DNA from 3 places in the Mesorhizobium sp. WSM1343 genome. Region 2 is predicted to be linked to each of the others. Evidence: riboswitches for the same ligand, from Rfam matches in the RefSeq annotation. Region 2 holds a riboswitch; each other region holds the start of a gene.
The links. A riboswitch is a leader RNA that binds a small molecule or an ion and turns the genes downstream of it on or off. The one in region 2 is predicted to bind cobalamin.
Positions count from the first base shown of each region.

Region 1: another riboswitch for cobalamin. It lies ahead of AC0NIL_RS16925 (DUF1636 family protein); the one in region 2 lies ahead of AC0NIL_RS23300 (ABC transporter ATP-binding protein).
Region 3: another riboswitch for cobalamin. It lies ahead of bluB (5,6-dimethylbenzimidazole synthase); the one in region 2 lies ahead of AC0NIL_RS23300 (ABC transporter ATP-binding protein).

Region 1 is NZ_CM148370.1:3,496,027-3,503,626, forward strand. Features, by position in the region: gene cobN (cobaltochelatase subunit CobN) at 1-10, opposite strand, end outside; gene cobW (cobalamin biosynthesis protein CobW) at 29-1,081, opposite strand; gene AC0NIL_RS16925 (DUF1636 family protein) at 1,084-1,512, opposite strand; cobalamin riboswitch at 1,552-1,755, opposite strand; gene AC0NIL_RS16930 (winged helix-turn-helix domain-containing protein) at 1,786-2,985, opposite strand; gene AC0NIL_RS16935 (NADH-quinone oxidoreductase subunit A) at 3,317-3,682, shown strand; gene AC0NIL_RS16940 (NuoB/complex I 20 kDa subunit family protein) at 3,673-4,254, shown strand; gene AC0NIL_RS16945 (NADH-quinone oxidoreductase subunit C) at 4,259-4,861, shown strand; gene AC0NIL_RS16950 (NADH-quinone oxidoreductase subunit D) at 4,862-6,052, shown strand; gene AC0NIL_RS16955 (NADH-quinone oxidoreductase subunit E) at 6,053-7,333, shown strand; gene nuoF (NADH-quinone oxidoreductase subunit NuoF) at 7,344-7,600, shown strand, end outside.
Region 2 is NZ_CM148370.1:4,756,299-4,763,898, forward strand. Features, by position in the region: gene AC0NIL_RS23285 (phosphatidate cytidylyltransferase) at 1-69, shown strand, start outside; gene AC0NIL_RS23290 (FecCD family ABC transporter permease) at 95-1,081, opposite strand; gene AC0NIL_RS23295 (ABC transporter substrate-binding protein) at 1,111-2,058, opposite strand; gene AC0NIL_RS23300 (ABC transporter ATP-binding protein) at 2,108-2,896, opposite strand; cobalamin riboswitch at 3,062-3,268, opposite strand; gene AC0NIL_RS23305 (AraC family transcriptional regulator) at 3,504-4,337, shown strand; gene AC0NIL_RS23310 (alanine racemase) at 4,343-5,482, opposite strand; gene AC0NIL_RS23315 (D-arabinono-1,4-lactone oxidase) at 5,482-6,759, opposite strand; gene AC0NIL_RS23320 (MFS transporter) at 6,771-7,600, opposite strand, start outside.
Region 3 is NZ_CM148370.1:5,213,812-5,221,411, forward strand. Features, by position in the region: gene AC0NIL_RS25555 (hypothetical protein) at 42-335, opposite strand; gene dxs (1-deoxy-D-xylulose-5-phosphate synthase) at 484-2,337, opposite strand; gene AC0NIL_RS25565 (pirin family protein) at 2,540-3,460, opposite strand; gene AC0NIL_RS25570 (DUF2277 domain-containing protein) at 3,500-3,766, opposite strand; gene AC0NIL_RS25575 (exodeoxyribonuclease VII small subunit) at 3,877-4,128, opposite strand; gene AC0NIL_RS25580 (histone deacetylase family protein) at 4,132-5,058, opposite strand; cobalamin riboswitch at 5,181-5,360, shown strand; partial or broken gene bluB (5,6-dimethylbenzimidazole synthase) at 5,532-6,041, shown strand; gene AC0NIL_RS25590 (hypothetical protein) at 6,212-7,195, opposite strand; gene AC0NIL_RS25595 (TetR/AcrR family transcriptional regulator) at 7,485-7,600, opposite strand, start outside.

The DNA.
Region 1 (7,600 bases), 1.3 Mb from region 2:
GGATGTGCATCGCGACCCGTGTCCGAAATCAGCCGGCGAGTATACGCTCGATCGCCGGGCGGTTCAGCCCTTTCAGGCCGATGACGACGAGACGCGAGCGGCGGTCATCCTCAGCGGTCCAGGCACGGTCATAGTAATGATTGACGCGCGGCCCGACGGCCTGCAGCAACAGCCGCATCGGCTTACCGCCGACCTCGACGAAGCCTTTTACACGCAGCACGTTCTCTTCTTCTGCGACCGTGGCGACGCGTTTTGCCAGTTCATCGGGATTGGCGACCGAGGCTATGTCGACAATGAAGGTGTCGAAGTCGTCATGCTCGTGGTCGAAGGCGCCGTCATGATGGGATTTGCGGTTCTCGATGTCGTCCTCGACGGCGAGACCGAGCCCGAGCAGCACGGAGGGATCGACCTTGCCATGCGACGTCGGCAAGATCTTCACTGCGCGGGCGGAGTGTTCGCCAATGATGGCATTGGCGCGGGCGGTGCCGGCGGCGTCCATCAGGTCGCTCTTCGACAGGATGATCAGGTCGGCGCAGGCGATCTGGTCCTCGAACACTTCTTCCACCGGATCGTCGTGGTCGAGCGTCTCGTCCCCGGCGCGCTGCGCCTGGAGGGCCTCCATGTCGTTGGCGACGCGGCCTTCGGCCAATGCCGGTCCGTCGACCACGGCGATGACGCCATCGACGGTCACCCGGCTTTTCACGCTCGGCCACTGAAAGGCCTGGACCAGCGGCTTGGGCAGTGCCAGGCCCGAGGTTTCGATCAGGATATGGTCGACCTTCGGCGTCAGCGACAGGATTTGGTCGAGCGCCGGGACGAAGTCGTCGGCAACGGTGCAGCAGATGCAGCCATTGGCCAGTTCGACGATGTTTTCCTCGGGGCAGGTGTCGATGCTGCATCCCTTGAGGATCTCGCCATCGATGCCGATGTCGCCGAATTCGTTGACGATGATGGCGATGCGCTTGCCGCCGGCGTTTTCCAGGAGATGGCGGACCAGCGTCGTCTTGCCGGCGCCGAGGAAGCCGGTGACGACGGTGCAGGGAACGCGGGAGAGGTTTGCAGACGAATCTGGGGCAGTCATGGTCAGTCCTTCAGCATGTCGATGGGTGGAATGCGGGCCACGAGGCCGCGCTTGAGGCTATCGGGGCGGCCACGCCACGGGATCAGGCCATCTTTCGAGGTGGCGAAGAGCTTTGCGCCTGTCACGAGGTCGGCGCCGCTTGTCGCGGTCAGGTCGCCGAAGACATAGCTCCAGCAGCCGTCGCGCAGGATCGCGGCGCTGAGGCGCCGCTTGCAATTGCCAAGGCATTCGACGCTGCGGATGCGGATATCGTCGCCAGCGGCGGCGCGGCGCGTGTCGTCCGTCAGCAACTCGCCGGCGCGGGGATGAGCGTCGGAGCCGGTCTCATTGCGGCAGGAGCCGCAGACGATGATGGTGACGCCGGCCAAGGCATCATCATGGCCGGACGAAATATCCGCTGTGCCAGCCGAAAAACTGCTGTCGTGGTCCAAAGATCGGGCTCCTTGCCCGGAAACCCGCCGGGCGATCGGATTCTACAGTCGCAGACGGCAGGTCTCCTGGCTCGCGCGTCATCGCCTTGGGTAGCCGCCTTCCCGGGAACTCCCAGTGGCTTTCGGCCTTGGCTCTTCGCTTACAGTTGCGGGGACAGCCGCGGATTTGGGATTTTGCCCCGCACCGCATTCCCTCTTAGCCCTTGCCGTTGCGGGCAAGGGACCATCTGGAACCGGATTTAGGCTTTTGCGGGCGGCGGTGTCAACGCGAGCTTACGACACGGCTATGTCGGCCAGCGCCGGCCCCAAATCCCCGGCAGGCGTCACTTCGATGCGTTCGAGCCCGAGCCAACCTTGCATCTGCTTCAATTCCTCGAACAGCTCCGCAGCAGTTTCAGGCGGCGCACCGGGCTCCGCATAGGCTGCATGGACGCGCAGTATGCTGGCCGGGCGATCTGCCTTGAGGTCGATGCGCGCCACGATCCGGTCGCCGAGCAGGAACGGCAGGACATAATAGCCATACTGCCGCTTGTCGGCCGGTGTGTAGATCTCGATGCGGTAGTGGAAATCGAACAGCCGCTCGGTGCGCGAGCGCTCGAAGACGACCGGATCGAAGGGTGCCAGCAAGGCGCGGGCCTCGACTTTGCGCGGCAGACGGGCGTCCCGGTGAAGATAGGCCGGCTTGTCCCAGCCTTCGACACGCACCGGCAGCAACTCGCCCGTTTCAACCAGTTCCTCCAACCGGCCTTTCATATCGGCCGGCGACAGGCGGAAATAGTCGCGCAAATCGCTTGAAGTCGCCACGCCGTGGGCGCGGGCGGAAATGCGCAGCAATTCGCGGTGCGCGTCCTCAGGCGTCGGCACCGGCAGATCGAGGATCGCCTGCGGCAGCACGCGCTCGGGCAGGTCATAGAAGCGCTCGAAACCGCGGCGGTGCGCCGTGGTGATGCGGCCGGCCCAGAACAGCCATTCGAAGGCGTGTTTGGCATGGCTCCAGCCCCACCAGCCGCCCGAACCTTTCTGGCCCTCCAGCGCGGAAGCGGCGATCGGGCCGCGCTCGGCGACCTCGCGGTAGATCTCTTCGATGTAGGCGGCGTGTTCGCGGCCCCATTTGGCGAGACCCAGATACATTTCCTCGCCCCGCTCGGCGCGCTGCATGCGCCAGCGCATCAGCGGGTATGTCTCGACCGGCAGGAAGGAGGCCTCGTGCGCCCAATATTCGAAAACCATGCGCTTGCGCGTCACGGCCGCGTTGTCGAGCAGAGCGAGCGGGTAGGGGCCAAGGCGCGAATAGAGCGGCATATAATGAGCGCGCACCACCGCGCTGACGGAATCGATCTGCAACAGGCCGGTGCGGGAGAGCGTGCGGGCAAAATGCCGGCGGTCGGGCGTGCCGGTCGGGCGAGGATCGAGGAACCCTTGGGCGGCAAGGGCGATGCGCCGGGCCATCGGGAGCGAGATCTTTTCCTTCATGCAGGTATCACTTTGAAGTGTTTTGACCGAGGGTCGAATGGCTGATTCCAACCCATGCTAGCAGGGTTTTGGCAGCATTCATGTCAGGAGAGAAAAGTGGAGTAAAAAGCGAAGGAAATCAAACAGGAGCGGATCGGACCAGTTTGCCGCGATATGCCGTCCAGGTCGATGTTTTGAACAAGGTTTGACTTGCTTCGCTGGAAGTGCTGCGCTAACCCTCGCCGCGTTGCAGCATAGGCCCTTAAAACGGTTCAGCGGTTAAACTGTCACGCTTCCGCATTAGGGTCCGGTGCTGTAATCAACGTGGATTGGCGCCAACGGAAAGCCGAGCATGAACGCACTCTTGAGCTCATACCTGCCCATCGTCCTGTTCATAGGCGTGGCGCTGGTTGTCGGCCTGGCGCTGCTGGCCGCGCCCTTCCTGGTGGCCTACCGCAATCCCGATCCCGAAAAGCTTTCCGCCTACGAGTGCGGTTTCAACTCGTTCGACGACGCCCGCATGAAGTTCGACATCCGTTTCTACCTGGTGTCGATCCTGTTCATCATCTTCGACCTGGAAGTAGCCTTCCTGTTTCCGTGGGCGGTGTCGTTTTCGAAGATCGGAATGCTCGGTTTCTGGTCGATGATGGTTTTTTTGGCGGTGCTGACCATCGGCTTTGCCTATGAATGGAAAAAAGGAGCGCTGGAATGGGATTGAACGACAGTTCAGGCACCCTCGTCGCGCCGAAGCCCAAGGGCATCATCGATCCCAACACCGGCAGGCCGGTGGGGGAGGACGATCCCTTCTTCCTCGAGATCAACAACGAGTTGGCCGACAAGGGCTTTCTGGTCACTTCGACCGAGGCGCTCATCACCTGGGCGCGCAGCGGGTCGCTGATGTTCATGACGTTCGGCCTCGCCTGCTGCGCGGTCGAGATGATCCACACCTCGATGCCGCGCTATGATTCGGAGCGGTTCGGTGTCGCGCCACGCGCGTCTCCGCGCCAGTCCGACATCATGATCGTCGCCGGCACGCTGACCAACAAGATGGCGCCGGCGCTGCGCAAGGTCTACGACCAGATGCCGGAGCCGCGCTACGTCATCTCGATGGGCTCCTGCGCCAATGGCGGCGGCTATTACCACTACTCCTATTCGGTGGTGCGCGGCTGCGACCGCATCGTGCCGGTCGACATCTATGTGCCCGGCTGCCCGCCGAGCGCCGAAGCGCTGCTCTACGGCATTCTTCTCTTGCAGAAGAAGATCCGCCGCACCGGCACGATCGAACGGTAAATCCATGACCGCATCCCTGAGCGAACTGTCGACCTATCTCGGCGAGAAGCTGATCGGCCGCGTGAACGAGGCTGATATCGCCTATGGCGAACTCACCGTCCATGTCGAGCCGCGCGATCTGGTCGAGGTGATGACCTTCCTGCGCGACGATGCGCGCTGCCAGTTCATCTCGATCATCGATGTCTGCGGCGCCGACTATCCGTCGCGGGCCAAGCGTTTCGACGTCGTCTATCACCTGTTGTCGCCGAAGCAGAATGTGCGCGTCCGCGTCAAGGTGCAGGCCGACGAGGAAACCATGGTGCCGTCGATCACCGGCGTCTATCCCGGCGCCGACTGGTTCGAGCGCGAGACCTACGATCTCTACGGCGTTTTGTTCTCCGGCCATCCCGACCTGCGCCGCCTGCTGACCGACTATGGCTTCGAAGGCCATCCCTTGCGCAAGGATTTCCCGCTGACCGGCTTCGTCGAGGTGCGCTACGACGACGAGGCCAAGCGCGTTATCTATGAGCCGGTCGAGCTCAAGCAGGAATTCCGCAATTTCGATTTTCTGTCCCCGTGGGAAGGTACGGATTACGTGCTGCCGGGTGACGAGAAGGCAAAGCAGTAAATGGCTGAAACCTCCGTCCGCAACTTCAACATCAATTTCGGCCCGCAACACCCCGCGGCGCACGGCGTTTTGCGCCTTGTGCTGGAGCTGGACGGCGAAGTCGTCGATCGCGTCGATCCGCATATCGGACTGCTGCATCGCGGTACCGAAAAGCTGATCGAAGCCAAAACCTATCTGCAGGCGGTACCCTATCTCGACCGGCTCGACTATTGCGCGCCGATGAACCAGGAACATGCCTTTGCGCTGGCCGCCGAGCGTCTGCTCGGCATCGAGGTGCCGAAGCGTGGCCAGGTGATCCGCGTTCTCTACAGCGAGATCGGCCGCATCATGTCGCACATCCTCAATGTGACGACGCAGGCGATGGACGTCGGTGCGCTGACGCCGCCGCTGTGGGGCTTCGTCGAACGCGAAAAGCTGATGGTGTTCTATGAGCGCGCCTCCGGTTCGCGCATGCATGCCGCTTATTTTCGGCCCGGCGGCGTCCATCAGGACCTGCCGCGTCAGCTGGTCGAGGACATCGGCAAGTGGATCGACCCGTTCCTGAAGTCGATCGACGACCTCGACCGGCTGCTGACCGGCAACCGCATCTTCAAGCAGCGCAATGTCGATATCGGCATCGTCTCGCTGGCGGATGCCTGGGCTTGGGGTTTTTCGGGCGTGATGGTGCGTGGCTCGGGTGCAGCCTGGGACCTGCGCAAGTCGCAACCCTATGAATGCTATTCGGAGATGGATTTCGATATTCCGATCGGCAAGAACGGCGACTGCTTCGACCGCTACCTCGTGCGCATGGAAGAAATGCGCCAGTCGGCGAAGATCATGCGCCAGTGCGTCGACCTTTTGCTCGGCAAGGAGAGCACCGGCCCGGTGTCGAACCTCGACGGCAAAGTGGTGCCGCCCAAGCGCCAGGCGATGAAGCGCTCGATGGAAGCGCTGATCCATCACTTCAAGCTCTACACCGAGGGTTATCGCGTGCCGGCCGGCGAGGTTTACGCCGCTGTCGAGGCGCCGAAGGGCGAATTCGGCGTCTATCTGGTTTCCGACGGCTCCAACAAGCCCTACCGCTGCAAGCTGCGCGCGCCGGGTTTCGCGCATCTGCAGGCGATGGATTTCCTCTGCCGCGGCCACATGCTGGCCGACGTCACCGCCGTTCTCGGCTCCCTCGACATCGTGTTTGGTGAGGTCGATCGCTAAATGTCAGTCCGCCGTCTCGCAGAAGCCAGCGTCCAGCCAGCATCCTTCGCCTTCAACCGGGCGAATGCCGCGGCTGCGAAGCAATGGATCAAGAAGTACCCGAAGGGCCGTGAACAGTCGGCCATCATCCCGCTTCTGATGATAGCACAGGAGCAGGAAGGCTGGGTGACGAAGGCGGCGATCGAGACGATCTCCGACATGCTCGGCATGCCCCGCATCCGCGGGCTGGAAGTCGCGACCTTCTACACGCAGTACCAGTTGAATCCGGTCGGCACGCGTGCGCACATCCAGGTCTGCGGCACCACGCCCTGCATGCTGCGCGGTTCGGAAGCGCTGATGGATGTCTGCCGCTCCAAAGTCCATCACGACCAGTTCCACACCAACGACAAGGGAACCTTGTCCTGGGAAGAGGTGGAATGCCTCGGTGCCTGCGTCAACGCACCGATGGTGATGATCTTCAAGGACACGTTCGAGGATCTGACGCCGGAACGCCTGGCTGAAATCATCGATCTCTATGACGCCGGCAAGGGTGCTGCGGTAGAACCGGGGCCGCAGAATGGCCGCACCGGCTCGGAGCCGGCCTCCGGCCTCACCACGCTGAAGAGCGAAAAGGCGATCCTCAAGTCGACCCGCGACAGGGAAGCCAGGGAGGCGGCCAAGGCCGCCAGGGCGGCACCCGACGCGATCGTCGCAGCGCCGGTGCCGGCGCCGGCCGCGGCCCCTGTCGCACCGTCCAACACCAGCAAGCCGAAGACCGACGCCCCTGAAACCAGCCCGGCGTTGAAGACGCCTTCAAAAACCAAGGTCGCGCCGGCGGTTGAAAAGGCGGCGAGTGTTGCCGCTCCACTGCATTCGGCCGCCAATGCCAACAAGGCAGACTCCAAAGTCGAGCAGGTTTCCAAGCAGCGCAGTGGCCCCATCACCAAGGCCGAGCCGGCCTCCGCCTTCAAGGCGCCAGAGGTCAAGGTACCGGCCGCCAAGCCGGCCAAACCGTCGCTCGGGGACAAGAACCGCCCGGCCGGCATCGACAGGCCGGCACAGGTCGATGACCTCAAACTGATCTCCGGCGTCGGCCCCAAGATCGAGGGCATCCTGCATACGCTGGGCATCTTTACCTTCGCGCAGGTCGCGTCGTGGAAGAAGGCCGAACGCGAGTGGGTGGATGGCTATCTCTCTTTCCAGGGCCGCATCGATCGCGACGACTGGGTCAAGCAGGCCAAGGCGCTCGCCAAGGGTGGCGTCGCCGAATACATCCGCGTCTTCGGCAAGAAGCCGGTCTGAGGGACGAAAAATGCTCGGGGATAAAGACCGCATCTTCACCAATATCTACGGCCTGTTCGACAAGTCCTTGGCCGGCGCGATGGCGCGCGGCGCCTGGGATAACACGCCCGGCATCGTCGCCAAGGGCCGCGAGTGGATCGTCAACGAGATGAAGGCGTCGGGCCTGCGCGGCCGTGGCGGCGCCGGCTTCCCGACCGGCCTCAAATGGTCGTTCATGCCCAAGCAGAGCGATGGCCGGCCGAGCTACCTGGTCATCAATGCCGACGA
Region 2 (7,600 bases):
CGCACCGACAGCCTGGTCTTCGCCGCCCCGGTGTTCTTCCACATCGTGCGCTATTTCTGGACCGTGTGATCCGGCGACCGGTTGCCAAACGCGCTCAAAGCCGGTTGCGGATCAGCATGGTGACGACGAAGAACGCACCGACCGAGCTGGTGATGATGCCGATCGGCAGTTCCTGCGGCGGCAGCAGCGTTCGGGCCAGAAGATCGCTGGCCAGCAAAAGCACCGCGCCGAAGACGGCGCAGCTGGCAACCAGGCGCAGATGCAAGGGGCCTGCCAGCGGCCGCGACAGATGCGGGATCATCAGCCCGACGAAGCCGATGACCCCGGCGACAGAGACCAGGATCGCCGTCGAGAAGGCGGCGACGAGAAACGTCATTCGGCGCATGCGCGCCACTGGCACGCCAAGGCTTTCGGCGGCGTTTTCGCCGGCCAGGAAGGCATCGAGCCGGCGGTGGTTCCACAGCGCGTAAGCCAGAATGGTGCCCGCACCCAGCGCGCCCAACCAGATATTGTCCCAGCGCGCCAGGCCAAGGCCGCCCATCGTCCAGAACAACACGGAGTGGGCGGCGCGCTGGTCGCCGGCAAAGACCAGGTAGTTGGTCAAGGCGGTGAACATGAAGGACACGGCAAGGCCGGCGAGGATCAGCCGCTCCGGCCCTTGGCCCCTCACCCGCGCGACCAGCAGCAGGACGACGCCGGCGGCCAATATGCCGCCGGTGAAGGCCGCGACCGGCAACGTCCAGATGCCAAAGCTGTCGCCGAAGACGGTGATGACGGAAACAGCACCGGCGGCGGCGCCCGACGACAGGCCGAACAGGAACGGATCGGCGAGATCGTTGCGGGTCACTGTCTGCAGCAGCGCGCCGACGACGCCGAGGCCCGCGCCGACGCAGATGGCCAGGATCGTGCGCGGCAGCCGCAGATCGACGACGATCTTGCCGACCGGCCCGGACACGTCGTGCCCGCCTAAGCCGATTGCGCGGCCAAGCGCTGCTACAACGTCGGCCAGCGGGATCAGCGTCGAGCCATAGGCGATCGACAGCAGAGCGAGAGCGGCGATCGCCGCCGCTCCCGCCAGCATGGCCAACGCAAATGCCGGATGGCGCAAGCTCAAAATGCTTCCGGGTGCATGGCCTTGGCGATCTTGTCGATCGCTTCGATGTTGGCGGGTCCAGGCATCAGCTCGGCGTAGCGGAGGGCAACGAAGCGCTCGTTCTTGACCGCGTCGGTCTCCTTCATGGCCGGATGCGCCTTCAGGAAGTCGAGCAGCTTCCTGTAGCCGCCACCGTCCTGGTAATCGAGCAGGATGAGGAATTGCGGATTGCGCGACGCCACCGTTTCCCAATCCGTGTTGCCCCAGCTGGTGTCCATGTCAGCCATGATGTTGTCGCCGCCGGCGGCAGTGATCATGGCGCTGGGGATGGCGAACTTGCCTGCGGTGAACGGCTTGTCCTCGCCGGAATCGTAGAGGAACACCCGCGTGCCCTTGGCGCTGCCGACCTTGGCGGTGATGTCGGCGAGCTGCGCCTTCCAGCCAGAGACAAGCTTTTCCGCCTCTGTCTCCTTGCCGAAGATCTTGCCCAGCTTTTCGACGTCGCCGTAGAGCAGGTCCATCGAGGCGGCGGGGCGCCTCTTGTCGAGATGGACGCAGCTTTCCGCCAGAACCAGCGTCTTGATGCCGTGCGGGGCAAGCGTGTCGGGCGTCACCTCGCCACCCGGCTTCATGCCGTAGTACCAGCCGGCGAAGAAGAAATCCGGCTCCACGGCCACGAGGTTTTCGAGCGTCGGATATTTCGGCGCCAGCTCCGGGATCGAACCCTGCTCTGCCTTGAATTCGGGACCGACCTTGTACCATCCGGTGATGCCGGTCAGGCCGACGATTGACGGCTGCAATTTCAGCGCGAAAGCCATCTCGGCCATGTTCAGATCATGGATGACAGCGCGCTTCGGCGGCGCGTCGAAGGTCAGCGGCTTGCCGCAGCTGTCGACGGTTACCGGGAAGGCGAAGGCGGTCGAGGTCAGCAGCGAGACGGCAAGCGAAAAAGCGAGGCGTTTCACGGGTATGCTCCTTGTGGGTGGGATCGGGTCGACTATGGAACGGCTTCAATCACGACGGCGGCGCGGCACGGTTCGGAACCTCGAACACCGTCAACTCTCGATCCTCGGTCGGATGGCGCAGGCGCAGCACATCGATGCCGAAAATCTCGCGGATCAGCTGTTGGGCCAGCGCTTCGCGCGGTGCGGCGAGCGCTTGCAGGCGGGCATGATTCATCACCGCAACCCTGGTGGCGAAGGGTGCTACCAGCGCCAGATCGTGCAGCACCGCGATCACCGTCATCTCGAAGCCTGCCACGAGGTCGAGCAGTTCGCCGCGGGCGCGCGGGTCCAGATGGTTGGTCGGTTCGTCGAGGAACAGGATTTTGGGCTGCTGGGCGATGGCGCGCGCCAGTTGGGCGCGCTGGCGCTCGCCGCCCGACAGCGAGCCGACGGTGCGGCCAAGCAGCGGCAGCAGGCCGGTCCGGCGCAGCGCATTGACGACAATGTCGCGTTCCTCGCTCCTGCGCCTCAGTCCGGCGTGCGGGACCCGGCCAAGCTCGACATAATCGATCACCGCCAGCCGCGGATCGGGCTGGTCGGTCTGGCCGACAACGGCGATATGCAACGCCCGCTCGGCGGCCGAAATCCTGTCCAGCCCGCGTCCGCCAAGCTTCACCTCGCCGGAACTTGGCCGCAGCATGCCCGACAGCATGCGCAGCAGCGTCGTCTTGCCGGCGCCGTTGGGACCGATGATGGCAAGGCGATCGCCAGCGGCCACCGAGAAGCTGACCGCCTGGACCAGATTCCGCCCATTCGCCATGGCACAGAGGTCATGGGCTTCGAGAAGCGCTGCGCTCATCGGCTGCAGCCCGCCGGATTGCGGGGACGGCAAAGCGTGCGCATGGTGATGCGATGATCGATGGAGCCGTCCAACTTTCCGTCACTTTCCAAAACTGGCGACGGAAGGAAGCTGGCGAACCGGCCGACAAGGCCGGGATTCGCGTTTCCTCCCGGCACACCCCGTCCGGTCAACTCAGTGATGGCAGGTCTCCTGGCTCGCGGGTCGTTGCGCCATCCTGCCTTCCCAGCCTTGCCGGCCAGTGGCATTCACGGATTTTGCTCGCCGCTTACAGTTGCGGGGGCAGCCACGGCCTCGACCTGAACAGGCCTCACCGTGTTCCCTTTTCACCCCTCGCCTTTCGGCTCGGGGACCATCACCACTTCAGCGTAGATTTCCACCAAACGCTTCGCAATGGATTTCTCGGACGAAGTGGTGGGCCAGCTAAGGGAAACAGGCATTGCACGCTCATTTTATGTAATAACATAACATTCTTAGGAGATGACGCGGCCCGCTGTCAAGCGAAAGCCCATGGGATCGGCGCAGATTGCACGGAATGCGCAATTTCGATCAAACTGGCCGCGCCAGGAAACGCCAAGATGATCCGGCCAATGCGAAAAGGAGCCCCATGAACCCGACCGAGAAAGCGCTGTGGTTCGTCGAGAGCCATCTGCCGGAGGCGATCTCGCTTGACGATGTCGCGCAAAGCAGCGGCGTGTCGCGTTTTCATGTGACGCGCGCCTTCGGCGCCGCAACCGGCCGCTCGGTGATGGGTTACATGCGCTCACGCCGGCTGACCGAGGCGGCGCGCAAGCTGGCCGGCGGAGCGCCCGACATCCTCGTCGTCGCGCTCGACGCCGGCTACAACTCGCATGAGGCGTTCACCCGTGCCTTCCGCGATCAGTTCGGCACCACGCCGGAACTGGTGCGCGCGCAAGGCTCGACCAACAACCTCGACCTCGTGGAGCCGATCCTGATGGACCAGTCCCTCCTCACCAATCTCGAACCACCGCGCTTCGAGACCAGCCGGCCGTTCCTGATCGCCGGCCTCGGCGAACGCTACAGCTGTGAAACCAGCGCCGGGATTCCGATGCAGTGGCAGCGTTTTGCACCCTTTATCGGCAACATCCCCGGCGAGATCTCAGGCGTTTTCTACGGCGTGTGCCTTAATGGCGACGACGCGGGCAATTTCGACTATGTCGTCGGCGTCGAAGTGTCCGGCTTTGCGGATCTGCCGAAGGACTTCTATCGGGTGCGGGTGCCGGCGCAGAAATATGCGGTGTTCTCGCACCGCGAGCACATCTCATCCATCCGCCGGACGATCAACACGATCTGGAACAGCTGGCTGCCCGCCTCCGGTCACGAAATCGCGGATGCACCGGAATTCGAGCGCTATGGACCGGAGTTCGATGCCCACAGCGGCAATGGCGGCCTGGAGATCTGGGTACCGGTGAAGGCGTAGCTCGATCACGCCATCGGCAGCGCCGGCCAGCGATCGATGACCTTTCCGCCGGAAAACACGGCGATCGACCCGAATTGCTGCAGCACGGCCTCGCTCTGCGTCGGCCTTAGAAACGCGTAGTCGCCTGTCCTTGCGGTCGCATCGGCGGGCAAGCCCATGAATTGCTGGTTGGAGGACAGGCCGAGCAGGCCGTTCGTCTTCATGCCTTGGGGGAAGACCGGCTCGGCCATCCACTTGCCGCCATAGAGATAGCAGCCCTTGCGCGGAAACCGGCCGAGCGCCTGCAGCAGGCGGGTGACGGCCGGCGGGCCAGGCAGCATCGGCTCGACCACTTTCAGGATCGGCGTGGCGATGAAAGCCGCCGGCTGGAAGCCGTCGAGGCCTGGCGTATCGAAGTCGCTGGGCAGCACGAAGGCCGAGCCCATCGACACTTCATTGGCCGCGCCGCCACGATGAAGCAGCGCGGTCTTGCTGCCGCCGATGTTGAGGATACGGCGCTGGTCGGCGCCGAGACAGGCGACGAACGCCGCAGCCTGCGCCGACGCCTCCGCCAATGCCTTTGCCGGTCCGCCGAAAAGGCCGGGAATGAGCGGTGCATGCGCCTCGTAGGCCATGACGCCTTCGCAATGCAGCCGGGCCGGCAACGCGCTCAACGCCTTCGACAAGGCCGCGGGATCAGCAAAGCCGCCGCGATGCAGCCCGACATCGATCTCGAAAGCGATGCGCAGGCCGATGCCGAGTTCGTCAGCGAGAGCACCGTATTCCGCCAGTCTCTCCTCGCTGTCGATCAGCCAGCAGACACGCGACCAGTCGGCATCACCCTTCACCAGCGCAGCCCTTGCCGCACCGATCGGCATCGGCTTGCCGTAGAGCAGATCGGCATCCGGAAACGCCTTCAGCACCGCCTCGCTGATCGGCGGGTGGAAGGTCATGAAGCGCTCATGGCGAAGCGCCTTGCCTATATGCGCAAGCAGCGGCAGGCAGGCGAGCGATTTGTCGACCAGCCGCACGGCCAGGCCGGGATCCAGCCTCCTTTTTACCAGGGCAATGTTTCCGTCCAGCCGATCGCGGTCGAGCAGCAGGCAGGGTCGGAAGATGCCGGCGGTCTTCAGCGCATCCGAGAGGGTGGAAAAATAGGTGCTCATCATTCGATGCCGAACAGGCCGGCCATGTAGGGCGACACGAAGCGGTTTTCCGGATCGATGTCGCGGCGCGCCGCCATGGCATCGTCCCAGCGCGGGTAGAGCTTTTTCAGCTCCGCCGCCTTGAGGCTATGCATCTTGCCCCAATGCGGCCGGCCGCCATATCTGCGAAAGATCGGCTCTGCCGCCCGCATGAACGGCAAAGGATCGTTCGCGGCGTCATGGTGGATGGCGATGGAGCAGGTCAGCCTGTTGTAGAATGGCGAAAGCCAGAACTGGTCCGGCGCGACCGAGCGCACCTCCATCGGGAAATAGACCTCGGGAAAGCGCTTCTCGGTCAGCTCGATGATCTCGGCCAGCGCCTTCGGCCCTTCCTCGAACGGCAAATGATATTCCATCTCGTTGAACTTGGTCTGCCGGTCGCTGGCATAGACGTTGAGCCAGTCCTGCACGTAGTCCTCGGCGGGAAATTTGGCGGCCGCCGATCGGATCAGGCGGCCACGCAGCGATGGCAGCCAGGCAAGTGAAGTGCGCAGCCTGCGCAGTGTCCTCAAACCCGCCTCGTCCTCTTCCGGCGGCCGCGTGGTGGGTGCGGCATCGCTGAAATCGCTGGCGATGAACTGCGCATAGCCGGAAAACGGAATGTAGTAGAATTCGGCCGAGCGATGCGCGGCCATCATCGCCTCGAAATCACGCAGCATCTCGGTGATCGGCAGCACATATTTGCGGCGGCGCAACCGGTAGGTCGCGATGTTGTTCAGCGTCACTTCGGTGAGCACGCCGAAAGCGCCGAGCGCAACACCGATGGCGTGGATCATGTCCCGATCCCCTGCCCGCTTGAAGTCGCGGACCTTGCCAAGCCCGTCGACGATCTGCACCGTCTCCAGCTGCGTGTGATAGGCGCCGAGCGTCGGTCCCGAGCCGTGCGTGGCTGTGCCCAGCGCGCCGCCGATCGCCTGGCGGTCGATATCGCCCATGTTGGGCAGGCCCTGGCCAATGCCTTGCAGGATGTGCATGAGCGGGCCGAGCCGGGTCCCTGCCCGCACCCGCGCCTGATGTTTTTGCGCGTCGTGCGAGACCAGCCCTTCCAGTCTCTCCAGGGACAGGATCGTGCCCTGCGATTTCACCAGCGGTGTGAAGGAATGACCGGCGCCGGCCACGCGCACCGGGCCAGGCGCGGTCCGGACGAGATCACCGAGTTCACCGACATCGCCGGGGCTGGCGATCAGCTTGGGCTCGGCACTTACGAAGCCCGACCAGTTGCTCCAGGTGTTCGACATGCGCTCCCCGCTCAGGCAACCGCACGACGGCGACGTGACACAAGAACGAAGAGACCGAGCAGCGCCACGCTTGCCACCGCGCTGGCGGCGGCGAATTCCGGCACCGGCCGGAAATCCTTGCCGTCGATGAGCAGCGACGCCGCAATCGGCCCGATCGCCAGGCCGAACAGTTGGGCTGCCGGCACCAGCAGCACGGCGGTGCGCGTCTCGTCGGCGGTGATCGCCAGACGGATCTGGTAGGGCACGATGAACAGCAGGATAAAGCCCATGGCCAGGGCAGCGACCCAGAACGTCGTCAGGCCGGGGCTGCTGGCAAGAACCAGGGAACTGACAAGCGCCACGACGCCGATCGCCGCGATGGCAAGGCGATAATCGATGCGCGCCTCGAACGCGGTCGCCGTCATCGCCCCCAGGACCTGCACCGCGAGGCTGGCCGAGACGATCAGGCCGACGGTGCGGCCATCGATGCCGTATTGCGCGCCTAGCGGCTCCAGGAAAGCCCAGACCGCGCCGAAGAACATGAAGTAGCAGAAGACCGACAGCAGCGCGGTCATCGAGGAAACCGTCAGCACATTGGCCAGATTCTCTTCCTTGGGCAGGTCGGCATAGTCACCTGGGACAGTGAAAGCGACCGCCAGCGACACGACGCAGACGACGGCAAGAACGATGAAGCCACCCGCCGACCCTGCGGCCGGGATGACATAGAGCGCCAGCAACAGGGCGAGCGCGCATTGCGCCAGCGTCTGCATGGTGACGAAATAGCCGCCGATGCGCTCGGCACGCCGCGAGCGGGCGATCAGTTCGGTGGCGATGGCGACCAGACCGCCCTCGGCGAGCCCGG
Region 3 (7,600 bases), 460 kb from region 2:
AACGATCGGGCAATCCCGATCAGGGCTTGCTGGTCTCTAGCTCAGAATACGCTTCGCGAAACCGGGCGCTCGACGGCCGGAGACAACCCATCCGCACGCCCTCCCGATGCTTGCTCGCGTGAAGGCTCGATGGCAAGCGCAGGTGCGGGAACGGGGGCCGGCAGAACCACCAGTTGCGGCACCTGCTTGAAGGAAAAGCCGCCGCGGATGTCGCCCATCTTGCCGGCGACGATGCCCATGGCCGCCTTTTCGAGGCTGCGATCATAGCGCGTTTCGGCTGTGGCCGGCGCGACGATGACGGCGCAAAGCGCTGCGCCGCACAGAAGCGTTTTCATTGTTGCTGTCTCCCTGCCTGATCACGATCTAGCAGGGCGCCGTTGAAAAACGGCCAAGAGACACGGTAAGCAAAGCGCCAAACGGCAGCGTAAACAACGCGTTAAGAACGTTGGCCGGCAAACTGATTCAAGTCACTGAGACTTTGATTCAGGCGCGCTGGGCGCGAACCGTATGCCCGAGCGCGACGAACACGGTGCGCACGATGCCGGCAGCATCGAGCCCGGCATCGGCATACATCTTTTCCGGCTTCGCGTGGTCGGTAAACACGTCGGGCAGCACCAGCGGGCGCACCTTCAGGCCGCTTTCCAGCAGGCCTTCATGGGCGAGGAACTGCAGCACATGGCTGGCGAAGCCGCCGACGGCGCCCTCCTCCACCGTCACCAGAACCTCATGCGAGCGGGCCAGCCGCCGGATCAGATCCTCGTCGAGCGGCTTGGCGAAACGGGCGTCGGCGACCGTGGTGGAAAGCCCGGCAGCCCCTAGCTCCTCGGCGGCGATCAGGCAATCCTGCAGCCGTGTGCCGAAGGACAGCAATGCTACCTTGGTGCCCTCCCTGACGATGCGGCCCTTGCCGATTTCGAGCACGGAGCCACGCTCCGGCATGTCGACGCCAACGCCATTGCCGCGCGGATAGCGAAAGGCGATCGGGCCGTCATCATAGCTTGCCGCGGTGCGTACCATGTGGCGCAGCTCCGCCTCGTCGGCCGCCGCCATCACCACGAAGCCCGGCAGTGTCGCCAGGAAGGTGGTGTCGAAGGCGCCGCAATGGGTGGCGCCATCGGCGCCGACGAAGCCGGCGCGGTCGATGGGAAAGCGCACCGGTAATTTCTGGATGGCGACGTCGTGGACGACCTGGTCGTAGGCGCGCTGCAGGAAGGTGGAATAGATGGCCGCGAACGGCTTGTAGCCTTCGGTGGCGAGGCCGGCGGCGAAGGTCACCGCGTGCTGTTCGGCGATGCCGACATCGAAGGTCCTCGACGGGAACGCTTCGCCGAACAGGTCGAGGCCGGTACCGCTCGGCATGGCTGCGGTGACGGCGACGATGCGGTCGTCCTCGCGGCCCTCCTGGACCAGGCTTTCGGCGAACACCTTGGTGTAGGCCGGTGCGTTGGCCGGCGCCTTGGCCTGCGCGCCGGTGATGACGTCGAACTTGTTGACGCCGTGATATTTGTCGGCGGCGGCTTCCGCCGGCGCATAGCCCTTGCCCTTCTGGGTGACGACATGGATGAGCACCGGGCCTTCGCCATTGTCTCGGACATTTTTCAGGACCGGGATCAGATGCTCCAGATTGTGGCCGTCGATCGGGCCGATGTGATAGAAGCCGAGTTCCTCGAACAGCGTGCCGCCGGTGACGTAGCCGCGTGCATGCTCGACCGCCCTTGTGATCGCACGATCCGCACGCTTGCCGAGATAAGACGTCAGTTTTTTGCCGAAATCGCGCAGGCCGATATAGGCCTTGCCGGAGGCCAGCCGCGCCAGATAGGCGCTCATGGCGCCGGTTGGCGGCGCGATCGACATGTCGTTGTCGTTGAGAATGACGATCAGCCGTGCATCGAGCGCGCCGGCATTGTTCATCGCCTCGTAGGCCATGCCGGCAGACATGGCGCCGTCGCCGATGACGGCGATGACATTGTTGCGGCCGCCGGAGAGATCGCGGGCCGCGGCCATGCCGAGGCCGGCCGATATCGATGTCGAGGAGTGGGCAGCGCCGAAGGGATCGTACTCGCTCTCGGCGCGGCGGGTGAAGCCGGATAGGCCGCCTTCCTGGCGCAGCGTGCGGATACGGTCGCGGCGGCCGGTCAGGATCTTGTGCGGATAGGCCTGGTGGCCGACATCCCAGATCAGCCGATCATCGGGGGTGTTGAAGACATAGTGCAGCGCCACTGTCAGCTCGACCACGCCAAGGCCGGCGCCCAGATGACCACCCGTGCGGGATACCGCGTCGACCAGCTCGGCGCGAAGCTCGGACGCCAGTTGCGGCAGCTCACTCTCGGCAAGCATGCGCAGGTCGGCCGGGATGCGGGCCTTGTCGAGAAGCGGCGTATGCGGCGTTGCGTTCACGGTGCTCAGGCTTTCGGTTGATGGGCGAAATAGGCCGCCGGCCGGCGAAAGTAAATGCGTGTCAGTGACGCGGATCAGACTGTGGTCTTTTGCTTCTATGCAGGTCGTTTCCCCAAAACCGGGCCACTTTGGGCGACAGGCATCAGCTTTCCGGCAGCGGAATGAACTCTTCCTCGTCTCCTGGAACGATGTCGAAGCGGCCTGTCTTCCATTCCTCTTTCGCCTGTTCGATACGCTCTTTCGACGACGAGACGAAATTCCACCAGATGTAACGCTTCGAACCAAGAGAGGCGCCGCCGAACAGCATGAAATGCGCCCCGGTCTGCGACGACACGACGATCTCGTCACCGGGACGGAACACCAGCAGCCGTTCGGCTGGGAACACATCGCCCGAAATCGAGACCTCGCCTTCCAGCGTGTAAATGGCGCGCTCTTCCGCATCGGCAGGGATTTTCACGCTGGCGCCGGGCGCCAGGCGCAGGTCGGCGTAGAGCGTCTCCGAATCGGCCCTGACCGGGGACCGTAATCCTTGGAAATCGCCGATGATGAGGCGCCCGTTGACGCCTTCGGCATCAATCTCGGGAAGCCTGACCGCTCCTGTGTTCTCGAACACAGGAGCCACCTCTTCCTTGTCGTCCGGCAGCGCCAGCCATGTCTGCAGGCCGGATACCGACATCGGCGCGCCACGCAGTTCCTCCGGCGTACGCTCCGAATGGACGATGCCGCGGCCGGCGGTCATCAAATTCACGTCGCCGGGCTGAATGACCATTTCGGTGCCGAGGGAGTCGCGGTGCCGGATCTTGCCGTCGAACAGATAGGTGACCGTCGACAGTCCGATATGCGGATGCGGACGGACGTCCAGCGCCTGGCCGGCCCGCAGGATCGCGGGACCCATGCGGTCGAAGAAGATGAACGGACCGACCAACCGCCTTTTTGCCGTTGGCAGGGCACGGCGCACCTGAAAACCACCGATGTCCTTGGCGTTCGGAACGACCATCAATTCGATCTGATCGCTGGCGAACGCATCGCCCACCTCAGGGTCTTTCCCGGGGAAGAAGCTCATGGACTCTCCTTGTCGGTGGTCGAAGGCCGCCTGGCCGCATCAGGCAAAGCGGATGGCCGCCTTTGCCCGCAGCTTGGCCGCCACCTCTTCGCGATTGCGCGGATGCTGATGGGTTTCCAGGGAATCGAGCAGTTCGCGCGCCGAGGCCGCGATGGCGTCGACGGCATGATCGAAGGCGTGCTGGTTCTGCTTCGAGGGTCGCGTCGTTCCGCTCAGCTTGCGGACGAACTGAAGGGCCGCGTCGCGCACCTCGTCATTGGTTGCCGGCGGATCAAAATTGAACAGGGTCTTGATGTTTCTGCACATCGCTTCCGTATCTCCTCTTGTCCTTGAGCTGTTTCAATCGCAACGAGTTATAGCCTCGATCATGATCATGTCCAAAAACCGGTGAGGCGAGGCCATCGTTCGGACCGGCCTCAATCTGCGTCGAGCGGCTCCGTTCCAACCGGCTTGCCGTCGCGCGACAGCCTGATCTTCTCGACCTTGTCCTCGGCGGCCTTCAGCAGCCGGTCGCAATGCGCCTTCAGCGCCTCGCCACGTTCATAGATCCTGATCGACTGGTCGAGCGGCACGTCGCCACGCTCCAGATCATCGACGATCTTCTCCAGCGCATCGAGTGCCTGCTCGAAGCTCATCGCCTTGACGTCTTCGTTGGTCTCACCAGCCATCATTCATCCTTTCATCAGTCGCCCGACATGGGCGGCGACCGAAAATGCCAATCCCTGCAGATCGTAGCCGCCCTCGAGCAGGCTTACGAGCCGGTTGCCGCTGTGGCGTGCCGCGCGCTGCATCAACTGGCCGGTCGCCCAGTCGAAATCATCCTCGGTCAGATTGATCTCGGCCAGCGGATCGCGGTGGTGCGCGTCGAACCCAGCCGAAATGATGATCAGGTCGGGCGCGAAATTGTCGAGCGCGGGCAGGACGCGCGACAGGAAGGCATCGCGAAATACTTCGCTGCCGGTCTGCGGCGCCAGCGGTGCGTTGACGATGTTGCCGGCGCCCGTTTCGGTCTTCGCTCCGGTGCCGGGATAAAGCGGCATCTGGTGTGTCGAGCAATAGAGCACCGAGGGATCGTCCCAGAAAATATCCTGCGTGCCATTGCCGTGATGCACGTCCCAGTCGACGATGGCAACGCGCTCGACACCGTGTTTCTTCTGCGCATAACGCGCCGCGATCGCCGCCGTGTTGAACAGGCAGAAGCCCATGGCCGTGGTCTTTTCGGCATGATGGCCGGGCGGCCGGGCGGCGACGAAGACGTTGTCGGCGCGGCCCGAAAAGACATCATCGACGGCGGCGTTGGCGGCGCCGATCGCGGTGATCGCCGCTTGCCAGCTCTTCGGACTGGCAGTGGTGTCGGCATCGATGCGGGCAATGCCTTCGTCGGGAATGGCGGCGCGCACGCGGGCGACGAAATCGGCGGGATGCGCGTAGAGGATGGTGGCCTCGTCGCCTTCCGGCGCCTGGATACGATCGAGCCCGGCAAAGGCTTCCTCATCGAGCACGCGCTCGATGGCGCGCAAGCGGTCGGGCCGCTCGGGATGTCCGGGCGGCGTGAGATGCTCGAGGAAGATCGGATGCGTGTAGAGACGGGTGGTCATCGTCCTAATCTAGTGACCCGGATCGACAAAGGCCATGCACGGGCGGCCGATGACTGGGGAAAATCGCGCCTGCGTCCATTCGCGTCGCCGCGGGCATTGGCCTCGCCGGCGCTTCGGCGTAAGGTCCCTGGGTACTGCCTGGTGCCCGCCGCAAGCGGGAGAATCGGGAACACGGTTGAATTCCGTGGCGTGCCCAACGCTGTGAGGGGGACCGCGCCGGTAAATGCCACTGTCGATGACGGGAAGGCACCGGACGCGGGTTGATCCCAAGCCAGAAGACCGGCCTGGCAGGCATCGTCATCCGCATGGTCGGGCGGATGGCATCAGAGCGACGTGCGTCCATTTGGACGCACAAAGTACGCTCTGACCGTTTTGAATCTGCAATCGCAAGGGGACAAGCGATGCCGGAACATATGACCGCTGCCATTGACGATGGATTCGACCAGAATGCGCGCGATGCGGTCTATCGCGCCATGTTCACGCGGCGCGACGTGCGCAGCCATTTCCTGCCCACCGCGATCGATGACGACGTGCTGGCGCGGCTGCTGCTTGCCGCTCATCATGCGCCATCGGTCGGCTTCATGCAGCCATGGAATTTCATTGTCATTCGTGACATCGAGCGACGCGAAAGGGTGCGCGACCTGTTCCTGGCCGCGCGCGAGCAGGAACTGCCGGCGATCGAGGCGGAAAAACAGGCGCTGTACCGCAAGCTCAAGCTGGAAGGCATCTGCGAAAGCGCGCTCAACATCTGCATCACTTGCGACCGGCAGCGCTCGAAAGGTTCGCCGCTGGGACGCTGGCACAATCCGGAGATGGATCTCTACAGCACCGTCTGCGCGGTGCAGAATTTCTGGCTGGCCGCGCGTGCCGAGGGCGTTGGCGTCGGCTGGGTGAGCATCATCGAGGCTGAGGCGCTGAAGCGGCTGTTGGCCATTCCGGATCACGTAACGCCAATCGCCTATCTCTGCGTCGGCCGTGTTTCCGAGTTCGCTTCCAAACCGGACCTTGAAACGCATGGTTGGGGACGGCGGCTGCCGCTGCCGGAACTGATCATGAGCGAGACGTTTTCCGGGCAAGGCGAGACACAGCTCAAGTCCACCGTGGCGCGCCTCAACACCGTTTCTGCCTCACCAGACACCATCTGCCCGGCCGATCAGGGTGTGGCGCCGGCCGTACCCCAGCGCGAACCGCCGAAGGAGGCGAGCGCCTTGTCCTTGAGCTCCCTGAACTTCGACGACGCCTCGGCCAGCCGGGCGTCCCAGGCCGGATCCGGCACCTGGCCCGCGATGGTCTTGAAATAGACCTGCATCAGGCAAGCGATGGCGAAAGGCTCGATGAAGGCCGCCTTGAACGCCCAGGCGAAGACGATGGCGAGCACGAAAGCCCAGCCGGCGAGCTGGCCAGGCATCAGGAACAGAATCGCACCAGCAGGCGCCAGCATCATCAGAAAGATGACGAACGAAACGCCCCACATGATGACCGCCAGCCAGACGGCGTTCTTGACCATGACCTTGCCGTTCTGGGCATAGAGCACGACGCCTTGGCGCGCCGTCTCGAAGGGTGAGGCTGAATTGATGCGGATGTTGTAGCCGAGGATGATCTCGTCGACATAGGTCAGCGACAGGCGGATCACCGTGTTGATGAAGGAGACCAGGCCGCTCAGGCCCGGTATAGGCAGGAAGGCGGCGATGCCGCCGAGCAGGCCGGTGATGGCGCGGATGGCACCCTTGACGAGTTGGTCGACGACGAAAAGGATGTTGGCCTCGGCAAAACGCTGGGTCACGATATCCCTGGCGTAGGCGATCTGGTCCTGACCTGCGGGAATGTCGCGGCCGTCGATCAGATGAACCATGACGGCGATGTGGCCGGCCTTGACGATATAGAGGATGTATTCGCGGATCCAGTAGACCGCGATCGAGACGATGCCAAACCCGACCACGCCGCCCCACAGGGCAAAGGACATGGGCCCGTCGGGATCGGTGGAGATATGGCCGACGCCATAGCCGACCGAGGCACCGGTGCCGGTCGCCATGATGTAGGCCAGCGTGATGCCGAAATAGACGATCATACGAAAGACGATGAACGGCCAGGTCCGCATCATGATGGACACCGACCGGCCGATCTCGAAATCCCACATGTGCCCCGAATCTCCGCCTCAGAGATGGTGGAAGAGGATGAACTCAACCCGGCGATTGTCAATTGCCGGCCCTGGCACCACAGGGCGACGAATTCTGGGCAACGGTTTTCTTTCGCAGCCTTTCGCCGGCGCGTTGTCTGACGGAGCATCAAACGAAAAACCCGCCTGTGCGGCGGGTCACCGGCGCAAATCAGCACCATGGACGAATATGTACCTTAGCTGAGGGCAGGTGTCAAGAAAAAATTCCTATCGGGAACAGCTGCCGGCACGAAAAGCTCCGGTGGGAACTTCAATTCGACTGCGGATCCGGCTTCTTGAGCAGGCCTTCGAGCAGTTGCTTGAACGCCGTCACCACCTTCTTCGACGTCGCTTCGGGGTCGTCCGAATTGGCGATCCGTTGCGCTG